DNA from 2 places in the Bacillus seohaeanensis genome. Region 2 is predicted to be linked to the other one. Evidence: a T-box and tRNA genes for the amino acid it is inferred to sense, from the RefSeq annotation. Region 2 holds a T-box; the other holds one or more tRNA genes.
What was found. The T-box of region 2 lies ahead of argS (arginine--tRNA ligase). A T-box ahead of a tRNA ligase gene usually reads a tRNA of that ligase, here a tRNA-Arg.
Positions count from the first base shown of each region.

Region 1: it has a tRNA-Arg gene. The T-box ahead of argS (arginine--tRNA ligase) is inferred to sense a tRNA for this amino acid. The anticodon was not compared.

Region 1 covers NZ_JBHUMF010000035.1:143,073-162,194, reverse strand. Annotated here, with positions in the region: tRNA gene ACFSUL_RS21220 (tRNA-Pro) at 1-7, shown strand, start outside; tRNA gene ACFSUL_RS21215 (tRNA-Ala) at 31-103, shown strand; tRNA gene ACFSUL_RS21210 (tRNA-Met) at 119-192, shown strand; tRNA gene ACFSUL_RS21205 (tRNA-Ile) at 223-296, shown strand; tRNA gene ACFSUL_RS21200 (tRNA-Ser) at 304-396, shown strand; tRNA gene ACFSUL_RS21195 (tRNA-Met) at 424-497, shown strand; tRNA gene ACFSUL_RS21190 (tRNA-Asp) at 531-607, shown strand; tRNA gene ACFSUL_RS21185 (tRNA-Phe) at 725-800, shown strand; tRNA gene ACFSUL_RS21180 (tRNA-Tyr) at 836-919, shown strand; tRNA gene ACFSUL_RS21175 (tRNA-Trp) at 928-1,001, shown strand; tRNA gene ACFSUL_RS21170 (tRNA-His) at 1,016-1,091, shown strand; tRNA gene ACFSUL_RS21165 (tRNA-Gln) at 1,135-1,209, shown strand; tRNA gene ACFSUL_RS21160 (tRNA-Gly) at 1,298-1,371, shown strand; tRNA gene ACFSUL_RS21155 (tRNA-Ile) at 1,387-1,463, shown strand; tRNA gene ACFSUL_RS21150 (tRNA-Asn) at 1,485-1,559, shown strand; tRNA gene ACFSUL_RS21145 (tRNA-Arg) at 1,648-1,721, shown strand; gene upp (uracil phosphoribosyltransferase) at 2,185-2,814, shown strand; gene wecB (non-hydrolyzing UDP-N-acetylglucosamine 2-epimerase) at 2,834-3,979, shown strand; gene ACFSUL_RS21130 (AtpZ/AtpI family protein) at 4,494-4,715, shown strand; gene ACFSUL_RS21125 (ATP synthase subunit I) at 4,722-5,096, shown strand; gene atpB (F0F1 ATP synthase subunit A) at 5,119-5,841, shown strand; gene atpE (F0F1 ATP synthase subunit C) at 5,918-6,130, shown strand; gene ACFSUL_RS21110 (F0F1 ATP synthase subunit B) at 6,314-6,829, shown strand; gene ACFSUL_RS21105 (F0F1 ATP synthase subunit delta) at 6,826-7,362, shown strand; gene atpA (F0F1 ATP synthase subunit alpha) at 7,390-8,898, shown strand; gene atpG (ATP synthase F1 subunit gamma) at 9,226-10,086, shown strand; gene atpD (F0F1 ATP synthase subunit beta) at 10,172-11,590, shown strand; gene ACFSUL_RS21085 (F0F1 ATP synthase subunit epsilon) at 11,613-12,017, shown strand; gene ACFSUL_RS21080 (DUF1146 family protein) at 12,252-12,503, shown strand; gene ACFSUL_RS21075 (YwmB family TATA-box binding protein) at 12,706-13,452, shown strand; gene murA (UDP-N-acetylglucosamine 1-carboxyvinyltransferase) at 13,485-14,795, shown strand; gene spoIID (stage II sporulation protein D) at 15,398-16,411, shown strand; gene ACFSUL_RS21060 (VanZ family protein) at 16,501-16,932, opposite strand; gene ACFSUL_RS21055 (peptidoglycan DD-metalloendopeptidase family protein) at 17,282-18,223, shown strand; gene ACFSUL_RS21050 (hypothetical protein) at 18,786-18,968, shown strand; gene ACFSUL_RS21045 (DUF4212 domain-containing protein) at 19,035-19,122, shown strand, end outside.
Region 2 covers NZ_JBHUMF010000001.1:105,337-115,146, reverse strand. Annotated here, with positions in the region: gene rodA (rod shape-determining protein RodA) at 227-1,399, shown strand; T-box leader at 1,603-1,805, shown strand; gene argS (arginine--tRNA ligase) at 1,870-3,558, shown strand; gene ACFSUL_RS00570 (hypothetical protein) at 3,613-4,158, opposite strand; gene ACFSUL_RS00565 (YqaA family protein) at 4,286-4,864, shown strand; gene ACFSUL_RS00560 (hypothetical protein) at 5,106-5,390, opposite strand; gene ACFSUL_RS00555 (Lmo0850 family protein) at 5,470-5,610, opposite strand; gene ACFSUL_RS00550 (hypothetical protein) at 5,891-6,400, shown strand; gene ACFSUL_RS00545 (CBS domain-containing protein) at 6,571-6,987, shown strand; gene ACFSUL_RS00540 (hypothetical protein) at 7,509-7,670, shown strand; gene ACFSUL_RS00535 (DUF819 family protein) at 7,913-9,115, shown strand; gene ACFSUL_RS00530 (MDR family MFS transporter) at 9,412-9,810, shown strand, end outside.

The DNA.
Region 1 (19,122 bases), on a different contig from region 2:
CCGACCAGTAGAAAGTTTAAATACAAACATGGGGCCTTAGCTCAGCTGGGAGAGCGCCTGCTTTGCACGCAGGAGGTCAGCGGTTCGATCCCGCTAGGCTCCATATTATTTTTAAAATGGCGGTGTAGCTCAGCTGGCTAGAGCGTACGGTTCATACCCGTGAGGTCGGGGGTTCGATCCCCTCCGCCGCTATAAGAAATTAATGTTAGTGCTAGTAATATTGGACCCTTAGCTCAGTTGGTTAGAGCTGACGGCTCATAACCGTCCGGTCGTAGGTTCGAGTCCTACAGGGTCCATTTATATGGAGGAATACCCAAGTCTGGCTGAAGGGATCGGTCTTGAAAACCGACAGGGGTGTTAAAGCCCGCGGGGGTTCGAATCCCTCTTCCTCCGCCATATCCTTTAAACAATAATTCATATTAGCGCGGGGTGGAGCAGTCTGGTAGCTCGTCGGGCTCATAACCCGAAGGTCGCAGGTTCAAATCCTGCCCCCGCAATACCAGGTTTTCAGTAAAATGAAAATTTAATTTGGTCCGGTAGTTCAGTTGGTTAGAATGCCTGCCTGTCACGCAGGAGGTCGCGGGTTCGAGTCCCGTCCGGACCGCCATTTACATATAGGGCACTTATAAAATCAGCATACAGATTGAATTGAGATTTGAAAAAATTTCCTGGAAGTTGTATGATGAAGAAAGCCTTGTCTGAAATTAGGATACATATTAAATAAGGCTCAGTAGCTCAGTTGGTAGAGCAATGGACTGAAAATCCATGTGTCGGCGGTTCGATTCCGTCCTGAGCCACCATTAACTTAATATTCCCTTAGTTTTTCAGGAAGTATGGAGGGGTAGCGAAGTGGCTAAACGCGGCGGACTGTAAATCCGCTCCTTCGGGTTCGGCAGTTCGAATCTGCCCCCCTCCACCACCAAAATTAGGGGCATAGTTTAACGGTAGAACAGAGGTCTCCAAAACCTCCAGTGTGGGTTCGATTCCTACTGCCCCTGCCAATAGATAAATAATGGCGGTTGTGGCGAAGTGGTTAACGCATCGGATTGTGGCTCCGACACTCGTGGGTTCGATTCCCATCAATCGCCCCAAAGTAAAGTATTATTATAAAAATTGACTCATGCTGCTTTTCAATGGGCTATAGCCAAGCGGTAAGGCAACGGACTTTGACTCCGTCATGCGCTGGTTCGAATCCAGCTAGCCCAGCCATTTTCAAATAACTTGGTTAATTGTTAGTCAAAGATAGGTAAGCTTTCATAGCAAGTCAAACTTGAGTATTTACAATAAATTTATACATGCGGGTGTAGTTTAATGGTAAAACCTCAGCCTTCCAAGCTGATGTCGTGGGTTCGATTCCCATCACCCGCTCCAAATAATACATAATGGGGGCCTATAGCTCAGCTGGTTAGAGCGCACGCCTGATAAGCGTGAGGTCGGTGGTTCGAGTCCACTTAGGCCCACCATAATTAAATAATTTTTCTTGTTCCGCAGTAGCTCAGTGGTAGAGCAATCGGCTGTTAACCGATTGGTCGTAGGTTCGAGTCCTACCTGCGGAGCCATTTTTTATATGAAGAAATTTTTAAGATCGCCCTTTGCTAAGAGGATAGGTCCCGTAGACATGCTTATTTCTTTTATTTCAAGTGTGATGCGCCTTTAGCTCAGCAGGATAGAGCGACAGCCTCCTAAGCTGTAGGTCAGAGGTTCGAATCCTCTAAGGCGCGTATTTAAACATAACTATGGTAGAGTGATAGAAAAAACTAATATGAATATCTAAAAATATAACGAGGAGCGATTACCAATATGGTAGTCGCTTTTTTTGTAGGGAAAATAATAAAAAGTTCTCTTTTGAATAACCTTTCTATTAGAACAGTCTGCATCTAAACTAGTATAGGGAGCCTGCTTAGCTTTTTCTGCCCGTAAACTGAATCTATTGTTTTAAAAAAGTTTTTTTCTTTTTAACATGAGGGATAAAGATTCCAAACCTCTGTATTTTATAGAACAAATTCGACTTATACTCTTCTGATTCTTACATGTGACTCGAAAGAATTACATCTTCTTAAAAATTTCCTTACACTTCCTCACTTTTATTGCCCTTAGATTCTCTTTTATGTACAATAGGCAATAGTGTAAATCATGAAACAGGAATTTATTTTACATAAAAACAGCATAAAGGAGCGAGTTAGAGTGGGTAAGGTTTATGTATTTGATCATCCATTAATTCAACACAAATTAACATTTATTAGAGATAAAAACACAGGTACAAAGGAATTTCGTGAGCTAGTAGATGAGGTGGCTACGCTAATGGCCTTTGAAATCACACGTGATTTACAATTGGAGGAAATTGAAGTAGCAACACCAGTTAGTCAGGCGACAGCCAAAACATTAGCTGGAAAAAAACTCGGGATTGTGCCGATTCTTCGTGCGGGACTAGGTATGGTTGATGGAATATTAAAGCTTATTCCTGCAGCAAAAGTAGGACATGTTGGTTTGTACCGTGATCCTGAAACATTGCAGCCTATTGAATATTATGTGAAGCTTCCTAGTGATGTGGAAGAGCGTGAGCTTATTGTAGTAGATCCAATGCTTGCTACTGGCGGGTCTGCTGTTGAAGCGATTAACTCACTAAAAAAACGTGGTGCGAAAAACATCAAATTCATGTGTCTTGTTGCCTGTCCTGAAGGTGTGGATGCAATTAAAGAAGCACATCCGGAAGTAGATATTTATATCGCAGCACTTGATGAAGGGTTAAATGAAAAAGGATATATCGTACCTGGTCTTGGCGATGCAGGAGACAGATTATATGGTACAAAATAATGAAAAGCAGGTGAAAATAGTGGACAAGCCTATAAAAGTAATGACAATCTTCGGTACAAGACCAGAAGCAATAAAAATGGCACCACTTGTACTAGAGTTAAAGAAATATCCTGAGCAATTTGAGACAGTCGTAACAGTAACAGCTCAACATCGACAAATGCTAGATCAGGTATTGAACATTTTTGATGTGCAACCTGATTATGACTTAAATATAATGAAGGACCGTCAAACACTTATAGATGTTACCACAAGGGGACTAGAGGGGCTCGATAAGGTAATGAAAGAAGCAAAGCCCGATGTTGTCCTTGTACATGGCGATACAACAACAACATTTATTGCCAGCCTTGCAGCATTCTATAATCAAATTGCAGTTGGTCATGTAGAAGCCGGATTGCGAACATGGAATAAATATTCTCCATTCCCAGAGGAAATGAATCGTCAATTAACAGGTGTTATGGCAGATTTGCACTTCTCTCCAACAGAGAAATCAGCTCAAAATCTTCTAAATGAAAACAAAAAGGAAGAAAGTATCTTTATTACTGGAAATACAGCGATAGATGCACTTAAAACTACGGTTAAAGATGAATATGAACATGAGGTGCTTCAAAAGGTCGGCGATGATCGTCTAGTATTACTTACGGCACACCGCCGTGAAAACCTCGGTGAGCCGATGCGTAATATGTTCCGTGCAATTAAGCGATTAGTGGACGAGCATGATGATATTCAAGTTGTTTACCCGGTCCATTTGAACCCAGCCGTTCGAGAAGTGGCGGATGAGGTGCTCGGAAATGATCCTCGAATACACTTAATTGAGCCGCTTGATGTCATTGATTTTCATAACTTTGCTTCAAGAGCACATTTAATTTTAACCGATTCTGGTGGTGTCCAAGAAGAAGCCCCATCACTTGGTGTCCCAGTTCTTGTGCTTCGTGACACAACGGAGCGTCCGGAAGGAATTGAAGCAGGAACATTAAAGCTAGCAGGGATAGAAGAAGAAAATATATACAACTTAGCGAAAGAGCTTCTTACAGACCAAAAAGCTTACGATAAAATGGCGAAAGCAGCCAATCCATACGGAGACGGACTTGCATCTTACCGAATCACCCAAGCTATCCGTTATCATTTCAAAGAACTAAAGGAACGACCAAAGCCGTTCACAACCTAACTAACATAGAGGCCCTTGTTATTTAAATAACAAGGGCCTCTATTATTTTGCGGACGTAGCTTTAATGCGTTAAAGTAACTAGGGACGGACCTTTGAGGTTGTCTCCAACTTCCATATCTTAACCCATTAAAATCCATACTTTAGAACGGAAAAAATAATTTATACAAGTATAATATTATATGGAAGTATTTACATTACATAAAAGTCATTCACATATTCATGTTTCTTCTATATACTTTAAGAAGTAGAGCAGTAAGTAGTATTGAAAATGCCTAAAGATTTGTATCTATTGTCAAAAAACACGTTTGAATTGTGTGCAAATTGTGACAACTGTAACAGCTAGTAAACTTTTTAAATACAACACATTGACATAGATAATATGCTATTGTATGCTAACAAAGGATATATAATGATAAGGTTTTCACAATTAAATGTTTAAGGTGTGAAAACGCTTTACATCCTTTGAAGAAAGTGCTTTTCCACATTCCACTACAAATTAGTGTGGGGATGAATTATGCGTCAAAACAAACGACGTCCGTATCAATCGATGGCCCTATATTCTGCCATACTTTCACAATTAGTTGGTTCCATTCTCATTGGAATTTTTGGAGGAAGATGGCTTGATAAAATATGGGATACCACACCACTATTCTTAATTATTGGACTACTTCTTGGTCTGTCGGCAGGTACTTATGCCATGCTTCGCACAGTCCAACATTTCTATTCGGGAGACTAATGTGACATGCCGGAAATACAACAAATGTTTATAAGGCATCGTAAGTACATACTTTTTCTTCTCTCCATTTACGTTCTCGGTTGGGGCTTTACATCCTATCAGTCTATTTTTTTAGGACTTATCTTTGGTACAAGTATAAGCTTGTTTAACCACTGGGTAATGGTTAGAAGAACATCAAGGTTTGGAGATGCGGTGTTAGCAGGGAAAAAGGTACGATCATTAGGGACATTTTCACGGATGGCTGGAGCGGCCTTTGCGATTATAGTAGCAATGGAGTTTCCACACGTATTCCATATCCTAAGTGTTGTTTTGGGATTAATGACATCCTACATTGTCATTATGATAGATTATTTTATTCAGCAACTAAAATCTCATCAGTAGCGGGGAAGAGAGGTGAATTTCATTGAATCATGAAGCTCCTTTATACAATTTGGATTTCATGGGTACGACAATAACCTTTAACCTGGCAAATATTTTAATGATTACTGTAGCAAGTGCTATCGTTTTCCTTATTGCCGTTTTGTCTACTCGTCGACTTGCCATGAAACCAACAGGGTTCCAGAACTTCATGGAATGGACGATGGACTTTGTGAAAAACATTATTAAAAGTAACATGGATTGGAAAACAGGGGGACGTTTTCATATTTTAGGTCTTACCTTGATTATGTACATATTTGTTTCAAATATGTTAGGTCTTCCATTTGCTGTCGTGATTGATCACGAACTATGGTGGAAATCACCTACAGCGGATCCTGTTGTCGCCATGACATTATCTGTCTTAGTGGTAGCACTATCCCATTATTATGGTATTAAGATGAAAGGTTTTGGTGAATACGGAAAAGACTTTTTAAAACCAATGTGGTTCTTGTTCCCGCTTAAAATAATTGAGGAATTTGCCAACACATTAACATTGGGTCTTCGTCTTTACGGAAACATCTATGCCGGAGAAATACTTCTTACTTTACTAGCAGGAAGTTTAGCAACTGGCGTAGGAGGAACGATTGCGGCAGTTTTACCAACACTTGCTTGGCAAGGATTCTCCATTTTCGTTGGTGCCATCCAATCATTCATTTTTGTTATGTTAACGATGGTGTATATGGCTCATAAAGTCAGCCATGACCATTAATATATACCTGTTCATTTATTGAACAAAAACATTTAGTAAAAAATATATTTTTATACATTTAAGGAGGAACTTTAGAATGGGTCTTATAGCAGCAGCAATTGCAATCGGTTTAGCAGCACTAGGTGCAGGTATCGGTAATGGTCTTATCGTATCTCGTACAGTTGAAGGTATCGCACGTCAACCAGAAGCACGTGGTATGCTTCAAACAACAATGTTCATCGGGGTTGCGTTAGTAGAGGCGATTCCTATCATCGCGGTTGTTATCGCGTTCATGGTACAAGGTCAATAATCGAAGTTACACACGTTCCAAAATGGCGAAGATCATTCCTTGAGAACCTTCGCCATTCCTTTATGTTCATGACTTCAGAATAGAAGGAAACAATCTATTATTCACTGCGTAAATCAGTGTGAATTAAATAATTAGCAAAAATGCTTAATAGAAGGAATTGACTCTTGAAGGGAGTGAAATCGCGTGCCAACAAACGCATTTGTCCTTGGTGCAGGTGGAGTTAACACTGGTGATATTATATTCCAGCTTGTTATGTTTATCATCCTACTTGCCCTATTAAAGAAATTTGCATGGGGTCCTTTAATGGGCATTATGCATGAACGTGAAAATCATATTGCAAATGAAATCGAAGCGGCAGAGAAAAGCCGTCAAGAAGCTAATAAAAATCTAGAAGAGCAACGTCAGCTTTTAACAGAGGCACGTCAAGAAGCTCAAGGGCTCATTGAGAACTCTAAAAAACATGGCGAAGAGCAGCGACAAGAAATTATTGCAGCAGCTCGCGCGGAAGCAGAACGCTTAAAAGAATCTGCAAAGCGCGAAATCGAAACGCAAAAAGAACAAGCGGTTACCGCACTACGCGAACAGGTCGCTTCATTATCTGTACTAGTTGCTTCTAAAGTAATCGAAAAAGAACTTTCTGTTGAAGATCAGCAAAAGTTAATTAATGATTACATCCAAGAGGCAGGAGAACAGCGATGAGTAACACTGCAGTCGCAAAACGTTATGCGTTAGCTCTTTTTGAAATTGCCAAAGAACAAAATAGTCTAGAAACTATAGAGCAAGAGCTCCGAGTCGTTAAATCTATTTTTATAGAAAATAACGAAATAAATACTCTTTTAGAAACACCAAAGATTCCTTTAGATAAGAAAAAGGAAATCGTAAAAGAAGCTTTTATAACTGCTTCCCCATCTGTACTTAATACATTGTTATTATTAACTGATCGTCATCGTTCTGGTGAAATCGTTGCGGTAGTTGACGCATTTATTGACCTAGCGAACGAAGAGAGAGGCATTGCAGAAGCAACTGTATACTCCGTTCGACCTCTTAGTGATGACGAGAAGGAAGCGTTATCATCTTCTTTTGCAAAAAAAGTAGGAAAACAATCTTTAAGAATTGAAAATGTGACAGATGAAAGCCTCCTCGGAGGTATCAGAGTCCAAATTGGTAACCGCATCTTTGATGGTAGCCTAGTTGGGAAACTGAATCGTCTGGAACGTGAATTAATTCGTTAACTTTCATATAAATGAGGGGTGAAATTCATGAGCATCAAAGCGGAAGAAATCAGCGCGCTGATTAAAAAGCAAATTGAGAACTATCAGTCTGAGATGAAAGTAAGCGATGTTGGTACGGTTATTGAAATTGGTGACGGTATCGCTCGAGCTCATGGCCTCGACAATGTCATGGCTGGAGAGCTTGTTGAATTCTCAAACGGTGTTATGGGTATGGCACAAAACCTTGAGGAAAATAATGTTGGTATTATTATCCTTGGGCCATTCAGAGATATCCGTGAAGGCGATGAAGTTCGTCGTACAGGTCGTATAATGGAAGTTCCTGTAGGTGAGGAACTAATTGGTCGTGTTGTTAACTCTCTTGGACAACCCGTTGATGGTTTAGGTCCAATTAATACGTCAAAAACTCGTCCAATTGAAAGTAAAGCTACTGGTGTTATGGATCGTAAATCCGTACATGAGCCACTTCAAACAGGTATTAAAGCGATTGACGCTCTTGTACCAATCGGACGTGGTCAACGTGAGTTAATCATCGGTGACCGTCAAACAGGTAAAACATCTGTTGCAGTCGATGCAATCTTGAATCAAAAAGATCAAGATATGGTATGTATCTATGTTGCAATTGGACAAAAAGAATCTACTGTACGTACTACAGTAGAAACGCTTCGTAAGCATGGTGCTTTAGACTACACAATCGTTGTTACAGCATCTGCTTCTCAACCAGCTCCAATGCTATTCTTAGCACCTTATGCTGGTGTATCAATGGGAGAAGAGTTCATGTTCAATGGCAAACACGTGCTTATTGTATATGATGATCTTTCTAAGCAAGCGGCTGCATACCGTGAGCTTTCCTTACTACTCCGTCGTCCTCCAGGTCGTGAAGCATTCCCTGGTGACGTATTCTATCTTCACTCTCGTTTATTAGAGCGTGCAGCAAAGCTTAGTGATGCGAAGGGTGCAGGTTCTATCACAGCATTGCCATTCGTTGAAACACAAGCTGGAGATATCTCTGCTTATATTCCAACGAACGTAATCTCCATCACGGATGGACAGATCTTCTTACAATCTGACCTATTCTTCTCTGGTGTTCGTCCAGCGATTAACGCAGGTCTTTCTGTATCACGTGTTGGTGGTTCTGCACAGATTAAAGCGATGAAAAAAGTATCCGGTACGTTACGTCTTGATTTAGCTGCATACCGTGAACTAGAAGCATTCGCACAATTTGGTTCTGATCTTGATAAAGCAACACAAGCGAAATTGAATCGTGGTGCTCGTACGGTTGAAGTACTGAAACAAGATCTTAACAAACCACTTAAAGTTGAAAAACAAGTAATGATCCTTTATGCGTTAACAAAAGGTCATTTAGATGATATTCCGGTAACAGATATTCGTCGTTTCGAAGATGAATTCCTAAGCTGGTTAGATCGCAACCACACGGATGTATTAGACGAAATTCGTACAACAAAAGCTCTTCCTGAAGACGAAAAAATGGTAGCTGCTATCAACGAATTCAAGAAAACTTTTGCGAAATCTGAGTAAAGAATAGATACCGGCTAATTGAAAAGTGAAAGTGGCTTGGTAAGAGGCGACAAGATTTTCCGGGAAAACAGAAGAGGTCGTTCTTTGACCTCAGCTGTTTTATCGGAAAAGACCTCGAGCCTCTAGCCACTGGAACTAGACTAATTGAAAAGTGAAAGTGGCTTGGCTAGCCTCAGGCATAGTATAAGACAAGCACCTCGGAAAGGCGCCTTTTGGGATGGTTGTCTTATGACCTCGAGGGGGCTAGCTGCTGAAACTAGACAAACCGGTAAGTTCTTTTAAATTATCTTTCGTTCTAAAACAATGAAACAAGGGTGGTGAAAACCAGTGGCATCGTTACGCGATATACAAACTCGTATAACTTCAACAAAAAAGACGAGTCAGATTACAAAGGCAATGCAAATGGTATCTGCTTCTAAGATGAGTCGTGCGGAAATGAATGCTAAGTCATTTATTCCTTACATGGAGAAAATTCAAGAAGTAGTATCTTCGGTTGCCCTTGGTAGTACAGATGTAACGCATCCAATGTTAGTCTCCCGCCCCATCAAAAAAACCGGTTATTTGGTCATTACCTCTGACCGGGGGTTGTCGGGGGGATATAACAGTAATGTTATACGACTTGTCAATAACAAAATCAATGAACGTCATAAATCCAAAGATGAATTTGTGATTATTGCAATTGGGCGTAAAGGTCGGGATTTTTTCCAAAAACGTGGATTCAATGTCATTGAAGGCGTTGTAGGAGTTCCAGATCTACCAAGCTTTGCAGATATTAAAGATATCGCAACGAAAGCGATATCCTTGTTCTCAGATGAAGCTTATGATGAACTGTATTTATATTACACTCACTATGTTAGTGCGATCCAGCAAGATGCTACGGAAAAGAAAGCTTTGCCGTTAACAGATATGGACACCACTACAAAAAAGGTAACATCTTATGAGTTCGAACCATCTGCAGAAGAAATTTTAGAAGTGTTGCTTCCTCAATATGCTGAGAGTTTAATTTATGGAGCATTACTTGATGCGAAAGCAAGCCAGTTTGCTGCTGAAACGACAGCAATGAAGAATGCAACAGACAATGCCAAAGAGCTAATTGATAATCTTACATTATCTTATAACCGTGCACGTCAAGCTGCTATTACACAGGAAATCACTGAAATAGTCGGTGGCGCGGCGGCTCTAGAGTAGTAATAAACGATTAATTCAAATGAATGTCGCAGGCACATTCATCTTTTATATCACAGTCGTGAAATGCTAGTTAGGAGGGAAAGACATGAACAAAGGACGCGTACTTCAAGTAATGGGTCCGGTTGTTGACGTAAAGTTCGAAGCTGGTCAACTTCCTGATATTTTTAACGCGTTAAAGGTTGAACAAACGGAGGAAACTGGCTCAGTTAAAGTTGAATTAACACTAGAAGTTGCCCTTCACCTTGGAAATGATACGGTTCGTGCGATCGCAATGGATTCTACTGACGGTTTAACTCGTGGAGTAGAAGTTGCCGATACTGGAGCTCCTATCTCAGTTCCTGTTGGTGATGTAACTCTTGGACGTGTATTTAACGTACTTGGTGAGACAATCGACCTTGATGAGAAAATTAATGCTGAGGCTCGTCGTGATCCAATTCACAGAGAAGCACCTAAATTCGAACAACTTTCTACAGAAGTAGAAATTCTTGAAACGGGTATTAAAGTAGTAGACTTACTTGCTCCATATATTAAAGGTGGTAAGATCGGTCTATTCGGTGGTGCCGGTGTAGGTAAAACAGTATTAATCCAGGAACTTATTAACAACATCGCTCAAGAACACGGTGGTCTTTCCGTATTCGCTGGTGTAGGTGAACGTACTCGTGAAGGTAACGACCTTTTCCACGAGATGAGCGACTCTGGCGTTATTAAGAAAACAGCAATGGTATTCGGTCAAATGAATGAGCCACCTGGAGCACGTATGCGTGTTGCACTTACAGGTCTTACAATGGCAGAATATTTCCGTGATGAGCAAGGACAAGACGTTCTTCTGTTCGTTGATAACATCTTCCGTTTTACACAAGCAGGTTCTGAGGTATCTGCCCTATTAGGCCGTATGCCATCTGCCGTTGGTTACCAACCAACACTTGCAACGGATATGGGTCAATTACAAGAGCGTATCACTTCTACTAATGTAGGTTCTGTTACATCAATCCAAGCGATTTATGTACCTGCCGATGACTATACGGATCCGGCACCAGCAACAACTTTCGCTCACTTAGATGCAACAACAAACCTTGAGCGTAAACTTTCTGAGATGGGTATTTACCCTGCCGTAGATCCTTTAGCGTCTTCATCTCGTGCGCTTTCTCCAGATGTTGTTGGAGAAGAGCATTACGAAGTTGCTCGTAATGTACAACAAACATTACAACGTTACAGAGAACTTCAAGATATCATCGCAATCCTAGGTATGGATGAACTCTCTGATGAGGATAAGTTAGTCGTATCACGTGCTCGTCGTGTACAATTCTTCTTATCACAAAATTTCCATGTTGCTGAACAGTTTACTGGTCAGAAAGGATCTTATGTACAAGTGAAAGATACTGTTCAAGGATTCAAAGATATTCTTGAAGGAAAATACGATCATATCCCAGAAGATGCATTCCGTCTAGTAGGTCCAATTGAGGATGTATTGGCTGCAGCTAAAGAGATGGGTGTAGAGGTATAATTAGGGACCAGGAGGGAAGAAAATGAAGACATTAAAAGTCAATATTGTCACTCCCGATGGCCCAGTGTACGATTCAGAAGTGGAAATGGTAAGTACAAAAGCTCAAAGCGGTGAGCTTGGTATTTTACCTGGACACATTCCGATGGTTGCTCCACTACAAATCGGTGCGGTTCGCCTCAAAAATGGTGGAAACACTGAGCTTGTAGCTGTCAGTGGCGGCTTTTTAGAAGTTCGTCCTGAACAGGTGACAATTCTAGCACAAGCTGCAGAAACAGCAGAAGCTATCGATGTAGAACGCGCAAAAGAAGCAAAAAGTCGTGCTGAAAGCCGATTACAAGCACAAAAAGAAGATGTTGACTTCAAACGTGCTGAAATTGCTCTCAAACGCGCAGTGAACAGAATTAACGTTTCCGAACGTAACTTCTAACTACAACCTAACACCTCTTCCCATCAGTCTAGGGAAGAGGTGTTTTAGTATATTCTTATAGTGGAGGGACGGACCTTTAACCTCTGTTAAAGGTCCGTCCCTCATTACTTTAGTGCAATAAAGCCTTATTGGTAGAAAAATCTTACATTTATTGATAAGATTTATATTTCAGAGTAGAGGCTTTTGTGGTATTATGAGACTATGCGTGGAATTTTACTGTTTAGGGGAGATTGGATGGTTGAAGTTTTTGGTCAGCAGGCTTTAGTGAGCATGATTGTACATATAATGGTTTTTGGAATCACGTTTTGGGCTTTACAAGCACTACAGTTTGAAAAGTTTCTCAGAAAAAACCGTGTAGCACAAGCTCGCTTACTTTATATACTGCTAACAATTGCCATTGGATCTATTGTCAGTAACTTTTTAATTGATTATTATGTCTGGACGCAACAACTCCCTTTTTACTTTGAACTTATCAGGTTTTTGTGAAAAATAGGACTTCCTGCATGTTTCTTTCTTATGCACTTTTAAGTATTATTTATTTTGTGTCTGTTTGTGAAAAAGTTTCAAAATATTTCTGTTATAAAAGCGATGAATCTTGTTTTAAAAGAATGTAAAAAGATGACGACATTTCCCAAGTATTTTCCTCTTCATCATGGAAAGACTTTTTAGTAAGGGGGAGGAATACAAAATGAAACGTTATTTTTACATTGTTTTAATTTTTTTATTGGGGTTTGGTTTTTACGTCATCCATTACGGGAATAACACGACTGAAGCCACTAGTTCATTAGATATCAGTAAGCTTGAAAATGCAGTGAACAGCGTCGATGGTCGTATCGTTGATTGGTCTCTATATGCAAGAGAAAATTTAAATATCTCTACGGATAAAGGATTTGCTAAATTTATTAAAAATATACAAAGTAAATTTCCGGATTTTAAATGGCAGGAAAAAGTGAAGAATGATGGAACCATCGTTGTGGGACATTTCCAACATGCTCATGGGGAAGAAACGATAAAATTCGAGTCAACCCACACAAATGGGACCACTTTTTCGTATGTTGTTTATAGCATCCAAGGAGATAAAGGGTTATCGACAAAAGATACCAAATATATTGTCGACCAATATATCCCTAATATAGATAAAATTTTTATGAATAAACCTATAATATTCTCTTGTATAAAAGGCGAAATCAATGATAGGCTGGACAAAGTTTTGTCAGGTCAGGCAGTTGAATTATTGGCAGAGTTAGATGCAAAGCAAATTGAGTCATTAGAAGAAAAAGATTTTTATTCGATTTCAGCTTATTCGGAAGAGATCACACAGGCAATACCAACAGAGACAGAAGACATGAATATACAACTAGGATTACGAGATAACGGTTTGGGCGCTAAGACAACCTTTGTTATTGGCACACCAATCCTAACGATTGAATATTAATATAGAGAAATTGGACGCGGAGGGGAATACTCTTGGAAAAAATTATCGTCCGCGGCGGACAGCAATTAAACGGTACAGTGCAAGTAGAAGGTGCTAAAAATGCCGTTTTACCTGTAATCGCTGCAACATTATTGGCTAGTGAAGGTAAGAGCGTAATTAAGAATGTACCAGCTCTCTCCGATGTATATACTATTAATGAAGTAATACGTCATTTAAATACAGATGTAGCTTTTCATAATAACGAAGTAACAGTAGATGCATCTAGAGAGTTACTGGTAGAAGCTCCTTTTGAATATGTAAGAAAAATGCGTGCTTCTGTCCTTGTAATGGGTTCATTATTAGGAAGAACAGGAAGAGCACGTGTTGCCCTCCCAGGTGGGTGTGCGATTGGTTCAAGACCGATAGATCAGCATCTTAAAGGCTTTGAAGCAATGGGTGCCAAAGTAAAAGTCGGAAATGGCTTTATTGAAGCAGAAGTTGATGGAAGACTTAAAGGTGCAAAGGTATACCTTGATTTCCCAAGTGTTGGGGCAACAGAAAATATTATGATGGCTGCTGTATTGGCAGAAGGTACAACAATATTAGAAAATGTTGCAAAAGAACCTGAAATAACAGACTTAGCTAACTTTCTAAATAAAATGGGAGCCAAAGTAAAAGGTGCTGGAACAGGAACAATCCGCATTGAAGGTGTGGAACGATTATACGGTACCGAACATAGCATTATTCCAGATCGTGTTGAAGCAGGTACATTTATGGTTGCTGCTGCAATTACAAAAGGAAATGTATTAGTGAAAGGTGCTATTCCCGAACATCTTTCATCGCTAGTTGCAAAAATGGAAGAAATGGGAGTTACCATTGTGGAAGAGGCTGATGGTCTTCGAGTAATTGGACCGGATAAGTTAAAATCAGTTGATATTAAAACGATGCCTCATCCAGGATTCCCAACAGATATGCAATCGCAAATGATGGCGCTTCTTCTCTGTGCAGAAGGAACGAGTGTCATTACGGAAACGGTTTTTGAAAATCGTTTTATGCATGTCGAAGAATTCCGTCGAATGGGTGCAGATATTAAAATTGAAGGTCGTTCTGTCATTATGAACGGTCCGACGACATTACAAGGTGCAGAAGTCGCAGCAACAGACTTACGTGCTGCAGCTGCTCTATCTATCGCTGGACTTGTGGCGGATGGCTATACTCGCGTAACAGAATTAAAACATTTAGATCGTGGTTACGTAAACTTCCACAACAAGCTTGCAGGAATTGGTGCAGATGTAGAACGTGTAAATGAATCTGTCGAGGATTCTGTTACAAGTCAACAAGTTATTAATGATATTAACGCATAATTTTTATAAAAGGTAAGCCTCTTCAATATTGGAGGCTTATTTTTTATACTTTAATTTATTGGATAGAGATGTAAGTCATCCTATTTCCATGCAAACGAGGATTAAAAAGAAATACCCAAATAAAACAGATCCCTGTAAAATGCAGACGGTGTCTGTCCCCTACAGACATAACGACATTGTTTGATGAGTTTGTGGGTCATTCCTTTTAGCAACATCCCCCTTTGTCTTGTAGATGAGGTTTGAGGGCTGTTTCAGCGGCTTAAGGCCTCTCGCCTTGAGGTCATAAGCCAAGCATCCCGCTCAAGAAGGCAAAAAGAGCGCCATTCCGGGATACTTGTCTTTTGTGCTTGTCAAGGCCACCCAAACCGCTTCCGCTTTTCTCTGTCCAGTTCCAGCGGCTAGCTTAGCTCGCTGTGAAAAAGATAATTACCCTCTAAGGGCAAAAGACGCCCCTTGGAGGTCATCTCTATTTTCTTCGCGAGCTGCCCAAGCCGCTTCCACTTTTCTAATCATAAATGCTTGTCCACTACCATACATATGAAGTAGAGAGGAGAAGTGTTCGGGCATTTCTTCTATTCAATCTTATTTTGGGGGCATCAAACATGAAGCATTTAAAACCAGTACTCATCATCTTCTCCATTTTCATCGCAGTAACGTTTATTGTACCTACCTTAGTTGTGCTTCCTTTTTCGTCAGACAAAGAGAGTAAATCTTTAGAGGAAAAACTTGAAAAAGGCGCTAGTCATGAAGAACTTGCAAAATCTGTCGAGGTAGCAGTCTATCGCTCACAAAAAGACGTGATTGAAGAAATACCATTAGAAGAATATGTTGTTGGTGTCGTCTCTGGGGAAATGCCGGCTAATTTTGAGCTAGAAGCTTTAAAGGCACAGGCTCTAGCAGCGCGTACGTACATCGTCAGTCATTTGCTTAGTGATGCGAAAGGTGTTCCTAAAGGGGCAGACGTTACAGATACAGTGGACCATCAGGTTTTTAAAAATAAAGAAGAACTAAAGCAGGCATGGGGTTCTGATTATCAATGGAAGCTAGATAAAATTTCAGAAGCAGTACTAGAGACAAAAGGGCAAGTTTTAACATTCGATGGTAAACCAATAACAGCCGCTTTCTTTTCAACTGGAAATGGATATACGGAAAATTCAGAGGCATATTGGTCGGATGCTTATCCATATTTAAAAAGTGTGAAAAGTCCTTGGGATAAACAATCGCCTAAATTCACCGATCAAAAAGTAATACCTGTATCAGAATTCCAGCAAAAATTAGGTATTACTCTTGCTGGAGATGGGTCCGTTGGGACAATTACATCTAGAACACCTGGTAAACGTGTTGGAAGTGTAGAAATAAGCGGAAAAGAGTTTAGTGGACGTGAGATAAGAGATAAACTCGAACTTCAATCCTCTGATTTTACTTGGTACCGTAAAGGAGACCACATTGTTGTTAACACGAAAGGTTACGGTCATGGGGTAGGAATGAGTCAATACGGAGCCAATGGAATGGCAAAGGAAGGAAAAGGCTATAAAGACATCGTCGAGCATTACTATAAAAACGTGGAGATTTCCAAAGCAGACCAACTATTACAAAAAGTTACCGCACAGCGTTAATATAAAAAGTTAACATGTTAAAACTCATGAAATCAAAAAGGTACAGGATCATAAAAATTGATCCTGTACCTTTTTGCGTGAGCAAGTAGCTAACCCTTCATCCAAGCTTCCACTCTTTTCATCGTTTTTCCGAATGAACTAGTTTCTCTAAAATAAGTCCGATTAATAATTAAAAAACAGACCATAACACCAAACAAGTCTTTGGCAGCATCAATCAATGTTGCGGAACGATAAGGTATGAATGATTGATGGATCTCATCAATAAAACCATAAAAAATAGCGGCAAGTGCTGCGATAAAATTAACGGCATAACTCAACTTATTATGAGCAAGCAATGCAGCAACAAAAAGAACATAAAGGATAGCAAACTCAATTACATGAAGGGACTCTTTAAAAATTCTATCCCATTTGGATGAAGCCAACTCAATTACCGCAGTATCAGGCAAACTGGATAATGTCCAAATAACACCCATATATACAAACGGGGATACTGTTAAAACTATTTTAATAAAACTTTTCATACCAGTTGTCCTTTCAAAAGAAATTCATAAGTGAGTGTTCCAAGTGAGTGTTCCTGGCACAGAACATCGAATTTGTTCCTGGCACAAAACATTGAATTTGTTCCAGGAACAAAAACACTTGTACCTAAGTTTTTTCTTCTAGAAAAAGGTGAAAAATGCTTCTAATTAGAAGGTTTACTTTTTTTGTTATTTTACCATGTCAGCAAAAAATGTTCGAGAAAGTAAAAAAGTTTTAAAAAATATACATAATTAGAGGTGGTTTGTTGAAAAATAAGGATTTTAAAAATTTTTTATGAAAGATGTATATATTTTTGAGTATCTGTTCAGAATGATTGCTGAGGTGATGAAAATGAGAGAGGAAGAAAAGAAACAATCTTCTCAGAAATTTTTTAAGAAGCGTTGGGTATTCCCAGCAATCTATTTAGCGAGTGCTGCAATCATTATTACAGGTATTCTTTGGTATCAATCAGCAGGAAATGATGTAGCGGATGATTCGGAAGACTTTGGTTTTGAAGAAAATGCAACGGATAAACAATTTGATAATCCTGCCGTTGAAGTAAACCGGTCTTTAGAAAACTTTGTAATGCCAGTGAAAAATCCAGAGAATGCAGTCATCGAAAAGCAATTCTATGATGAAAATGCATCAGCAGAAGAACAAGAAGCTGCTCTAGTTGTCTACAATAATCAATATCAGCCAAACCAAGGTATTGATATTTCAAACGAAGGCAAAGATTTTAATGTTTTAGCAGCTATGAGTGGAAAAGTAACAAAAGTTCAAGATGACGCCCTATTAGGGAACATAATTGAAATTGAGCATGCGGAAGGTATTGTAACTCGCTATCAATCTGTTAAGGATTTTAATGTTGCGGTTGGTGATTCCGTAGAACAGGGGCAAGAGATTGCAAAAGCAGGAACTAGCCAATTAAATGAAAAGGCAGGTACTCACGTTCATTTTGAAATTCGTAAGGACAATGTAGCTGTCAACCCTCTAGAATATATGAATAAGTCGTTAGCATCCCTTAAAGAAGCTAACGTAGAAGACGAGAAGAAGTTAGATGAAGGTACTGCAAGTGAAAAAGCAGAAGACCCTGCTGCAGAAGGCGAAACTTCTAGTACACCGGAAGCGTCGGAAGAAGAGGCAGCAGAACAAGGTGAAGGCCAAGATGAAGCTGCTGAAGAGCAACCAGCAGAAGACAAAGCTACAGATGAACAATCATCAACAGAAAGCGAAGCTGACCAAGAAAATCCAACTTCTGGTGAAGAGCCAAAAGAACAAAAAGAACAAGAATAAATTAGGAAAAAGGATAACCTTTAACGCAGGTTATCCTTTTTTAATGGCTGTTTTCTAAAGACTATTTTCGTAAAGTTTGTTGCTTTTTAACGGAAACTAAGTTTAACCCACTGAGTTAACTGGAGCGGAGGGCACTTGACTCCTGTGGGATACAGAGGAAAGGTCGAGACCCCGAAGACGGAATGGATCATCCATTGTCCATAAACAATAAACTTTACCAAAACAGCCTTTTAAATAGAAAAGAAAACATTTTAAAGTAGCAAATCTGCCAACTCTTTGCATTTATTTTTTTAGAGATAGTAAAAGATTCGACAAGAAAAATAGTATTGTAAAAAACATTTTTTATATAAAAATCTCCTATAACTTCTTCTTTTATAAGGAATATCTTTATTTTTATAAAGTATCTACCTTCCATAACATAAAAATTTGTCTAACAAGTTTTCTTGACCAAGCACCCTATAAAAAAGATAATAAAAAACACAGGTAAAATTTCCGAAAATTCAATTAAATAACCTGAGGAGTGATGCTACTAGCAAATGTTGCGTATATAGGGGGTGGAAACATGTATGTATTTATTGGTTTTATGGTCGTAACAGGGATATCTTTAATTCTTACTCTTAAGCACAAAAAATCTTTTTTTCTAGCAATTCCTTTTTTATCATTATTGGTTTATTTTGTTGTTCAAGTTGCTTTAGTTCCGGTTCCGTTTTTGGACACGGTCAAATTTATTTTTAGTCTATCGTAAGTGAAATGTAAAAGTCTACAATGCTTTCCGAAATGTCATTTGAAGATCAGGGGGGAATATGGATAGATGAAAAAAATAGATAAGGCGACAGCTGATCGGTATTCAAGGGAAAAAAACCGCTACACGGTTCTCTACTTAATAGTCTGGTTTGCTG
Region 2 (9,810 bases):
GGCGCTTCCGCTTTTGTTATAAAATGGTTGGAAATGTGCATTGTAGAAAAAAATGTTCTTTGGTAGCATATAATAGGAGAAAATCTGTCGTTATTTCTGTTTAATTTATATATAATGTGAAATATGAATTTCAACATTTATTTAATAGATATTATTTCTATTTCAGACTTCTTTCCATTAGACTAAGTATGGTAAATCAATCTTTAAAGATTAAGGTGAATAAATTATGGAAACACGCCAACGTTTCGTTGATAAAATTGACTGGGGACTTGCATTTTTATTACTTCTATTCTTTATTGTAAGTGCCCTTGGAATAAGTAGTGCCCAAACATCAGGACAATACTCCGCAAATTTCGTTTTACAACAAGCCTTCTGGTATGTAGTTGGATTTATGATTATTGGGTTTGCCCTATTCTTTGATCCTGAACAGTATAAACGCCTTGCTTGGTATACTTATGGGTTCGGGATACTATTGTTGCTGGCTTTAATTGTTGCACCCGAGAGTATTGCTCCTATAAGAAATGGGGCTAAAAGTTGGTTTGAATTGCCAGTAGGTTCGATTCAGCCATCAGAGTTTATGAAGACATTTTTAATTCTTGTATTAGCAAGAATTATTTCTAACCACCACGAGGTCCATACGAGAAAAACGTTACAAACCGACTTTCAACTTCTCTTAAAAATCGGCGGAGCAACGATGATTCCTTTGGCTCTTATTATGAAGCAGCCTGACTTAGGTACATCACTCGTTCTAATTGCCATCATGGTTGGGATTATTCTTGTATCTGGTATTACATGGAAGCTTATACTTCCTATTTTCAGTTCGATTACCGCAATTGGGGGCGCTATACTGGCACTTGTTATTTGGGCCCCTGAAATACTGGCAAAATATTTAAAAGTGGAAGAATATCAATTTGGACGTATCTATTCTTGGCTTGACCCTTATAACTACGCTAAATTAGAAGGATTCCATTTAATCAAATCGCTAAACGCTATCGGCTCTGGTCAAATTTTCGGAAAAGGGTATAAAGACGGCGAAGTTACTCTACCCGAGAACCATACCGACTTTATCTTTAGTGTAATCGGGGAGGAATACGGGTTTTTAGGTGCAAGTATTGTCATTAGTTTATTCTTCTTATTGATTTATCATTTGACGAAGGTAGCTCTTGATACGAAGGATACTTTCAATGCCTATGTGTGTGCCGGGATCATCAGTATGATCACCTTCCACGTTTTCCAGAATGTCGGAATGACCATCCAGCTGTTACCGATAACTGGAATCCCCCTTCCTTTTGTCAGCTACGGAGGAAGCTCTCTCATGGGGAATATGCTGGCACTAGGACTAGTATTCAGTATGAGGTTTTACCATAAAAACTATATGTTTTCTTCAGACGAATCATAGAATACTATTGCAATTTTCAGGGTATTGTGTAAAATATATCCTAATAAAGTGAAACTTCCATCCTGGGATGATTTTCTGCAGGATGGTTAGTCCCGTTCTACTGTCGCTCTCGCATCGGTAAGTTTCACCGTACCTCACCAATCGAGCGATTAGTGGCGGTGCTGTGAAGAATGAGCAGCATACCGCTACTAATAGCGGAATAAAAAAATTCTATGAAGAAGAGAGTAATTTTTTGTTGATCGGAAAGCGAGCTGGGGATGGTGAAAGCCCGGTGTGATGCATTAAATGAACCGCACTTCTGAGAAACCATGCTGAACAAAAGTAGGCTATGGTCGGGAAAGTCCCGTTATACAGTAAGCGCCCATTAGGGAAGCAGAGTGGTACCGCGGATAAATCCGTCTCTACATATAGTAGAGGCGGATTTTTTGTATTCTATTTGAGGAAAAATCAAACTTTGGAGGTTCAGGAATATGGATTTAAAATCAATTTTTTCTAAAAGCTTAAGCAGTTGTCTAAAAGGTTCCTTAACGAAAGACGAGATTCACTCATCTATTGAAGTTCCGAAACACACGCAGCATGGGGATCTTGCTTTTCCTTGTTTTCGATTGGCAAAAATAGAACGAAAAGCTCCCTCCGCTATCGCTGAACAACTAGCCGCATCCCTTCAAGCACCTGAGATCTCTAAGGTTACTGCCATTGGACCTTATGTGAATGTTACATTTGATCCAAAAACAGTCGGGAAGAAGATTGTTGACACCATTCTACAGCAAGGGTCTCAATATGGCTCTCATACATTTGGCAGCAGTAAAACAGTTGTGATAGATATGTCCTCGCCTAATATCGCAAAGCCTTTTTCCATGGGTCATTTACGCTCAACAGTTATTGGGAATTCTCTTGCTTTCATTGCAAACAAATGTGGCTATACCCCAATCCGAATAAATTATATAGGTGACTGGGGAACACAGTTCGGGAAACTAATTGTTGCTTTTAAGAAATGGGGAGATATCGATAAGGTAAAAGAAAACCCCATTGCAGAACTATTTACTCTTTATAAAAAATTTCATGAAGAGGCTGCTACTAATCCAGAGCTGGAAGCGGAAGGTAGACGTGCATTCAAGCTTTTAGAAGATGGAGAGGAAGAGATAACTAATCTGTGGAAATGGTTTCGTGATGAGTCACTGCAAGCTTTTAAAAAAATTTATCAATTGCTTGGCGTAGAGTTTGATTCCTACCATGGAGAAGCTTTTTTCAACGATAAAATGCAAGAGGTAATCGACCAGCTTAAAGAAAAACAATTATTAGAAACATCCCAAGGAGCAGAGGTTGTTCGTTTAGAGGACAAAGCACTCCCTCCGTGTTTAATTAAAAAATCAGACGGCGCTACATTGTATGCTACTAGAGATTTGGCTGCTGCACTGTACCGTCAGCGTGAGTATCACTTCCATAAAGCATTGTACGTTGTCGGTCAAGAACAAACGATACATTTTAAACAGATCACCTCTGTGCTAGGTAAATTAGGCTACGACTGGGCAGATAACATACAGCACATTCCTTTTGGTCTTTATTTAAAGGACGGCAAAAAAATGTCTACTAGAAAAGGAAGAGTTGTTCTGCTCGAAGAAGTGTTGCTTGAAGCAATCACCATGGCAAAATCCAATATTGAAGAGAAAAATCCACACCTGCAAAATGCCGAGGATGTTGCCAAATCTGTTGGTGTAGGTGCGATTATTTTTCATGATTTAAAAAATGACCGCCAGAATGACATTGAATTTTCACTTGAATCAATGCTGACATTTGAAGGCGAGACAGGTCCCTACATTCAATACGCAAATGCACGTGCTCACTCTATTTTACGAAAGTCTGGAGAGGCTACTTTTACAACTTTTGATGGATTAGAAGATGCAGAAAGCTGGGATATAATTAAGCTGCTCCGATTATTTCCGGAAGTTATTGAAAAAGCAAACCTTGCATCCTCCCCATCCTATATCGCCAAATACACTGTTGATTTGGCACAAAGCTTTAATAGATATTATGGAAAAACAAGAATACTACAACAAGACACTGAAAGGGAATCAAGATTGGCGTTAGTTAACGCCGTATCCATCGTCCTTACAGAAGCATTGAAACTATTAGGGTTAAAAGCTCCTGTCGAAATGTAAGAAATAAAAAAAGAAATTTTGTCGCTATTTCCCGAGAAATGAACTATTTCGTTTTTACTTGTTTGTCTCTCTAATAAAATAATATAACCCTATTAAAAGTGTTAAAATAAAAACTGCTATCCCCCATCCTTTCACTATTTCAACAACATCACTTTCAGTGGAGGCTACGATTGTTGTTGGGGGATCTCCTTTTCCTAATGCTTTTAGATCTTCGCCTGCCTCAGCAAGAATGGTGGTTCTACTGCATAAGGACACATACCATTCATTCCCTTGCTTTTGAGCATATACAAGGTACTCTCTATTTTTTTTAAATTCATATCCACATGATGCGGAATGTTGTTCTGTTTTTACAACTATACGATTCTCCTCTATCCCTTTCCAAATCTCCTGCACTTCCAACGTTACACTAACTTGAGAGCTTGAATTAGCGGAAGACGCCCCTGTTTTATCCTCCTCTACCTTTATCACTTTTCCACTAAAAACAGCACCTGCCTGTTGTAATTCCTTCTCAGGCGTATCTGGTGGAACACAGGAACAGGCATAGCCCTTTAAAGAAAAAAGAAAGAATATACTAATGAAAATAATAAAAATTCTCTTCATATTACTTCCTCCTTTTCGCTTGGACGTGATCGGTATTTGTTTCATTACAACTTTAGATTACGCTATACTAGAAAACATGATATACTTCATATGTTAAAAACGCATATTAAAGGAGCTTATATAGAATATGTCAGAACTGATTCATCAATTCGAAACATGGTTATTAGAATATGGGGTATGGGGATTAATTGTGGTAGCATTTACAGAATCATCTTTCTTTCCTATTCCACCAGATGTTATCTTGCTTCCCCTTGCTATCGCGAACCCGGATAATGCGTTGTATTACGCTTTATACACAACAATAGCATCGGTTTTAGGAGCATTATTAGGTTGGTTTATCGGAAAAAAACTAGGGCGTCCAATTCTTCGCTTTTTCATCTCTGAAGAAAAACTTCAAAAGGTAGAGGGCTATTTTAATAAATACGGTCCTTTAGCAATATTGGTTGCCGGCTTTACACCAATTCCATATAAAGTTTTCACCATTTTTGCTGGGGTATCAAAAATTAAAATAAGAGTTTTATTATTATGGTCATTAATAGGACGAGGCTTCCGCTTTTTCCTCGAAGGTGCAATCATCTTAGCCTTAGGGGAACAAGCAAAACCATTTATTGAAGAAAACTTTACTCTACTTACAGTCGCAGCAGGGGTCATTGTTATTGTCCTCTTCCTTGTGTATCGAGTTATTGCAAAAAGAAAAAAGAAATAAAGTGCGATGGGCTTTCATAAGCCCCGACAGTAGAGAAGGATAACCGACTAGCCGGTTATCCTTCTTTGCTTCTATACTCCTTACCTTTTGTTTAAATCATAAATAGAAAAAAGTAAGGGGCTGACTCAAAAAAGTGATAGATATTCACCTGAAGGGACCGTCCCTTTTGTTTTGGATGATACGGACCGTTTTAGCTATAGACGTTCCGGAAATCCGTTGATTTCTGAGTCAACCTCTTTACTTAGGCTGTATGCGAATCACCTTGAGGGTCTTGATGAATGGTTCGATAAGCAATTCCAAGTCTTCCTTTAATATAACTTTGTGGATCATAAGAGATATTTTCATTTTTCACTTTTTGGATTTCCGTTTCTGCGAACATCGCTAACGCACGGCATACTTGATCCAACGCAACTATAATATTTTGCGGATTCTGTAGGCGATTTTTCCCCATACAGTAATAAGATATTTCGTCTGCCCTTTTACGTATCTCCCGTAAGGTCTGGACATCATACATCGTTCGTTCCATATTTATCCCTCCAGTCATTACTTATTTATATAGGGAAAAATAAGGAATTATGTCTGTCCTTTTGTTTCAAGTAGGAGTACTAAGTAGTAAATGTTTTTGGAAGCGGTTCGTAAGCCTTTAAAGAATGAAAAATTTCTCTTCTTGACTTTGTTTTTGTTATAGTAACTCCAACCTTCGACAACTTGATAATGACCTGCTTTAATCGTTCATTCTCCTTCAATGAATTCACCCCGTTTGAAAAATAGTCGCTAATCATTTGTACGATTCGGAAGTAATAAAGTTTCAACTTTTTTAATAGATTTTCCGTGCTACATATTCCGTTATTTTATACCCTCTATTTTAATGATTAATCTTATTTTAGATGTTTTTTAAAATAATTAGCCATGGTGGACAGACCCATTGAACCCTTTTCTATTTTAGCTATTCTAACTTCTCTATTCTTCACATAAAGTGAAAGTACAAGTTATAGTTCTAAAATCTCTGCTCTGAGGAGGGACAGAATGAAAAGGTATTTTACCGCAATACTGTTATGTACATTATTCATTGTACCTTTAGTCTTTTCTTTAAATACAAAAGCGGAAGACCCCATTATAAACAGTATTGAAAAAGTCTTAACAGAGGAAGCCTACTATACAAAGGAAAGTGTAGCAGTAAAAGACTTTATCGATGTGCATACAGATGTAGCCATTAATGAGGAGGAAACAAAGGAATATAAGGTAAAAGTTCTTTTTGTCACTTATGAACAAACCCGTGATGATTTTTTTCAATTTCAGAAAGGAGAAATTTATTACTATAATCTAGACGAGGAAAAACTGTTAGATACTTCTTCTGTCATTATGAATGACGAATTAAAGAATTTTGCACAAGACCATAAAGAAGATGTGAAGAAACACCTCACTGCGGGTTCTCAATTCCTTTTCATTTTACTAGTATTCCTTTCTATACTTATTATCCCTTTTTTCGTCATGGTTTTTCATCATCTTGGTACATCTGACAACACTTCTCTTTAAAATTAACTCCTGACTCTTCTGACGGACTTAATATTTTTTTACTCACAACACACTGAGTATAAAAATCCCCCTAATATATTTTTGAAAATAATGGATAGTGACTATTTGAATAGAAAACGACTTCAACCAAATACTATATACGTACTGTCAATAATCATTAAGGGGGAGTTATAATGCAAGTACGTGATATTATGACAAGACATGTAGAAGCTTGTTCTAACCAGGACTCACTACAAGAAGTTGCTAGTAAAATGTCTTCTATGAATGTTGGAGCAATGCCTGTAGTGGAAAACGGCCAAGTAGTTGGAATGGTAACTGACCGTGACTTAACGATAAGAGGACTGACTCAGTCAAAACCAGGTGCTGTTTCACAAGTTATGACCCAAAATGCTGTAACCATTTCACCTGATGCCTCTGTTGAGTCAGCATCAGCACTAATGGCAGAACGCCAAATTCGTCGTCTGCCAGTTGTGGAGAATGGTCAGTTAGTTGGAATGTTAGCCCTAGGAGATTTGGCAGTACAACAGAAATCAGACAGAAGTGCAGGGGTTGCATTGAGTCAAATTTCTGAAAACCACCTTCACTAATAACAGAAAAAGGGTCGGCTATTTGCCGGCCTTTTTGTTGTTAAATTGCCCCGCTTTAGGATGGGAATTCCTACTTACAAAGAAAAATAAATCAGGAAATCTATCCAGTAAGCTCTCGCGACGGGACAATAGCTTCTAGATTTAAGTTCCTTGACTAAGTAGAGAAAAATGAACTTTATCTCCAATAAAAGTAAATTTGTCTAGAAAAGCAACAAGTTTGTCCAATATAGTTTAAATATTGTCCAGTAATCCATAAATTTTGTCTAGGAACCCTAGGAATTTGTCCAGTATCCGAAGAAAAGTGTCTAGGAACCTAGAAAGCCTCATTAGAATTCACTTCAAACACTTGCCTTCTCTCCCTAGGTAAAGTTAAAGCAAAGGTTACCCTCTTCAAAAATATCCAAAATGGACTATAAACACTATCTTTTCAACAATTTTTTTACATAAAAGCAGGATTTTCCTCTACCCTCCTTGAAAATAGTAATTACAACGTTCTAATCCGTTTAAAGAGGGGGATAAATATGAACTCTGTAAAAGATTATCGAAAAGAAGTTAGGAATTTCAAACGTGAAAACCAAAGGCAAATGTTCATGGACAACTTTTTTGACTTTCTATTTATGCTTTTTGGAATTTCCATGATAACTGGTATCCTCTTGTTTATATTGGATTATTGGAGTTATTAGTAAAGTTAAATAAAGATTATATCTAATCCCAAAAAAGCTTAATTTTAAGCTACCTTCTTAACCACCAACTAAACAACATTTAGTGAAATTGTCATGGATTCTCATGGCAATTTTTTATTGTCTAAATGCCTTTTGCATTAAAATGGAATCACTTTAAAAAGTATTTCCAAGATTCTAAAATCAACGGATAAAGCGTTTTCAATGTTATGATAGTAAAGTCTATTTTTTAAGGAGGTTTGAACATGATACTATTCAGTAGTCCTTTAATCCAAGAACCAATGGCAATCTTCGCATATTTAGCCGCTGTTGTAGGGCTTCTTTTTATTTTAGGGGAGTCAAAAATACCTTCTCTACAAAAGTTTTTTCATTATGCACCGCCATTAATTTGGGTTTATTTTATTCCAATGATTTCTACTACAGTTGGAATCATCCCCGATAGTTCCGCATTATACGATTTTACATCAACTTACATTTTGCCTGTGGGGTTATTGCTTCTACTATTATCGGCAAATGTTCCAGCAACATTAAAGCTTGGACCTAAAGCGATAGGCATGTTCCTTGCAGGTACATTTGGAGTCATCATCGGTGGTCCAATCGCATTAGCACTCTTCCAGCCTCTTCTACCTGAAGAAGCATGGACTGGGGTTGCCGCCCTAGCAGGTAGCTGGATTGGCGGAAGTGCAAATATGGCTGCATTGATTGAAGCAACCGGAACACCGAAGGAAATTCTATCTCCAATTATCGTTGTCGATACAGTTGTCGGCTATAGCTGGATGGGGATAATGATCTTCTTGGCTGGTTTCCAACACAAATTCAATAAATGGAACAAAGCGGACAACTCTGTCATTAAGAAAGTAAACGATGATATGAGTGAAATTGAACGCAAAAATTCTAGACCAATTACTGTACCACATCTTGCAGCTATTCTAGGCTTAGGGTTTGGTGTTGCCTACGTTATCCGTAAGTTCTCTGAAACGCTTCCGGAAACTTCTGTACTATCCGCTGGAACGTGGACAATTATGATTATTTCTGCGGTTGGGATTATCTTCTCATTCACAAAAGTAAGCAATTTAGAAAACTACGGTGCAAGTAAGATTGGTTACGCAGGGATTTACTTACTACTTGCAACAATTGGTGCAAAAGCAGATTTAATGTATGTTGTAGACGCACCTCAATATGTCCTTATGGGAATTGTTTGGCTAGCTATCCATGTCATTATTATCTTTTTAGCTGCTAGATTGCTTCGTGCTCCACTCTTCTTTGTTGCTGTAGGATCACAAGGTAATATCGGTGGGACAAGTTCTGCACCTGTTGTCGCTTCGGTATTCCAACCATCGTTAGCTCCTGTCGGGTTGTTAATGGGAATACTCGGGAATATTGTAGGTACCTATGCTGCTGTTTTATGTGCATATTTGGCAGAATGGGTCAGTGGTTTCTATTTTTAAAGTAAAAAGAGCATCGATTTTTTCGGTGCTCTTTCATTGTTTTTCTGACAAAAAGGCTCTAATTCTTTCATTTTTGCTGTAACTTCTTTTACGATCCACCTATTCTTCTTTAACAATATAAGGAATCGTTAGCTCCCTTCCTAGTGCCTTGACTAGTGAAAGAGGCAAATGTAACAATTTTCATATTCAGTTTTTATCTCCTTACAAAAATGTAATAATTAATTTCCTTCCAATTCAATCTTAGGTGTAGTAATATGTGGTTTTGCAGGAATACGCACAAACAAAGGAGAGTATAGATGGACGAAAATAAAGTACAATATGAATTTTTAGCGGATGACCCTAGTTTTAAGGTAAAACCAGTTATTATCTCCCTCATTATTGGTGCCTTTTTTGCGATTTTGAATGAAACATTATTGAATATCGCGTTAACAACCTTAATGAAAGAGTTCAGTATTTCTACTGCAACCGTACAGTGGATGGCGACTGGGTTTATGCTTGTAATGGGAATATTAACACCAGTTTCCGCTTTAATGCTTCAATCGTTTACAACGAGGAAAATGTTTATGGGAACGATGACGGTGTTTACGATTGGTACCGTAATATGTGCGATGGCACCGACATTTTCTATTCTTCTTGCGGGAAGATTGCTGCAAGCGGTTGGAACAGGGTTTTTAATCCCAATCATTTTTAATACA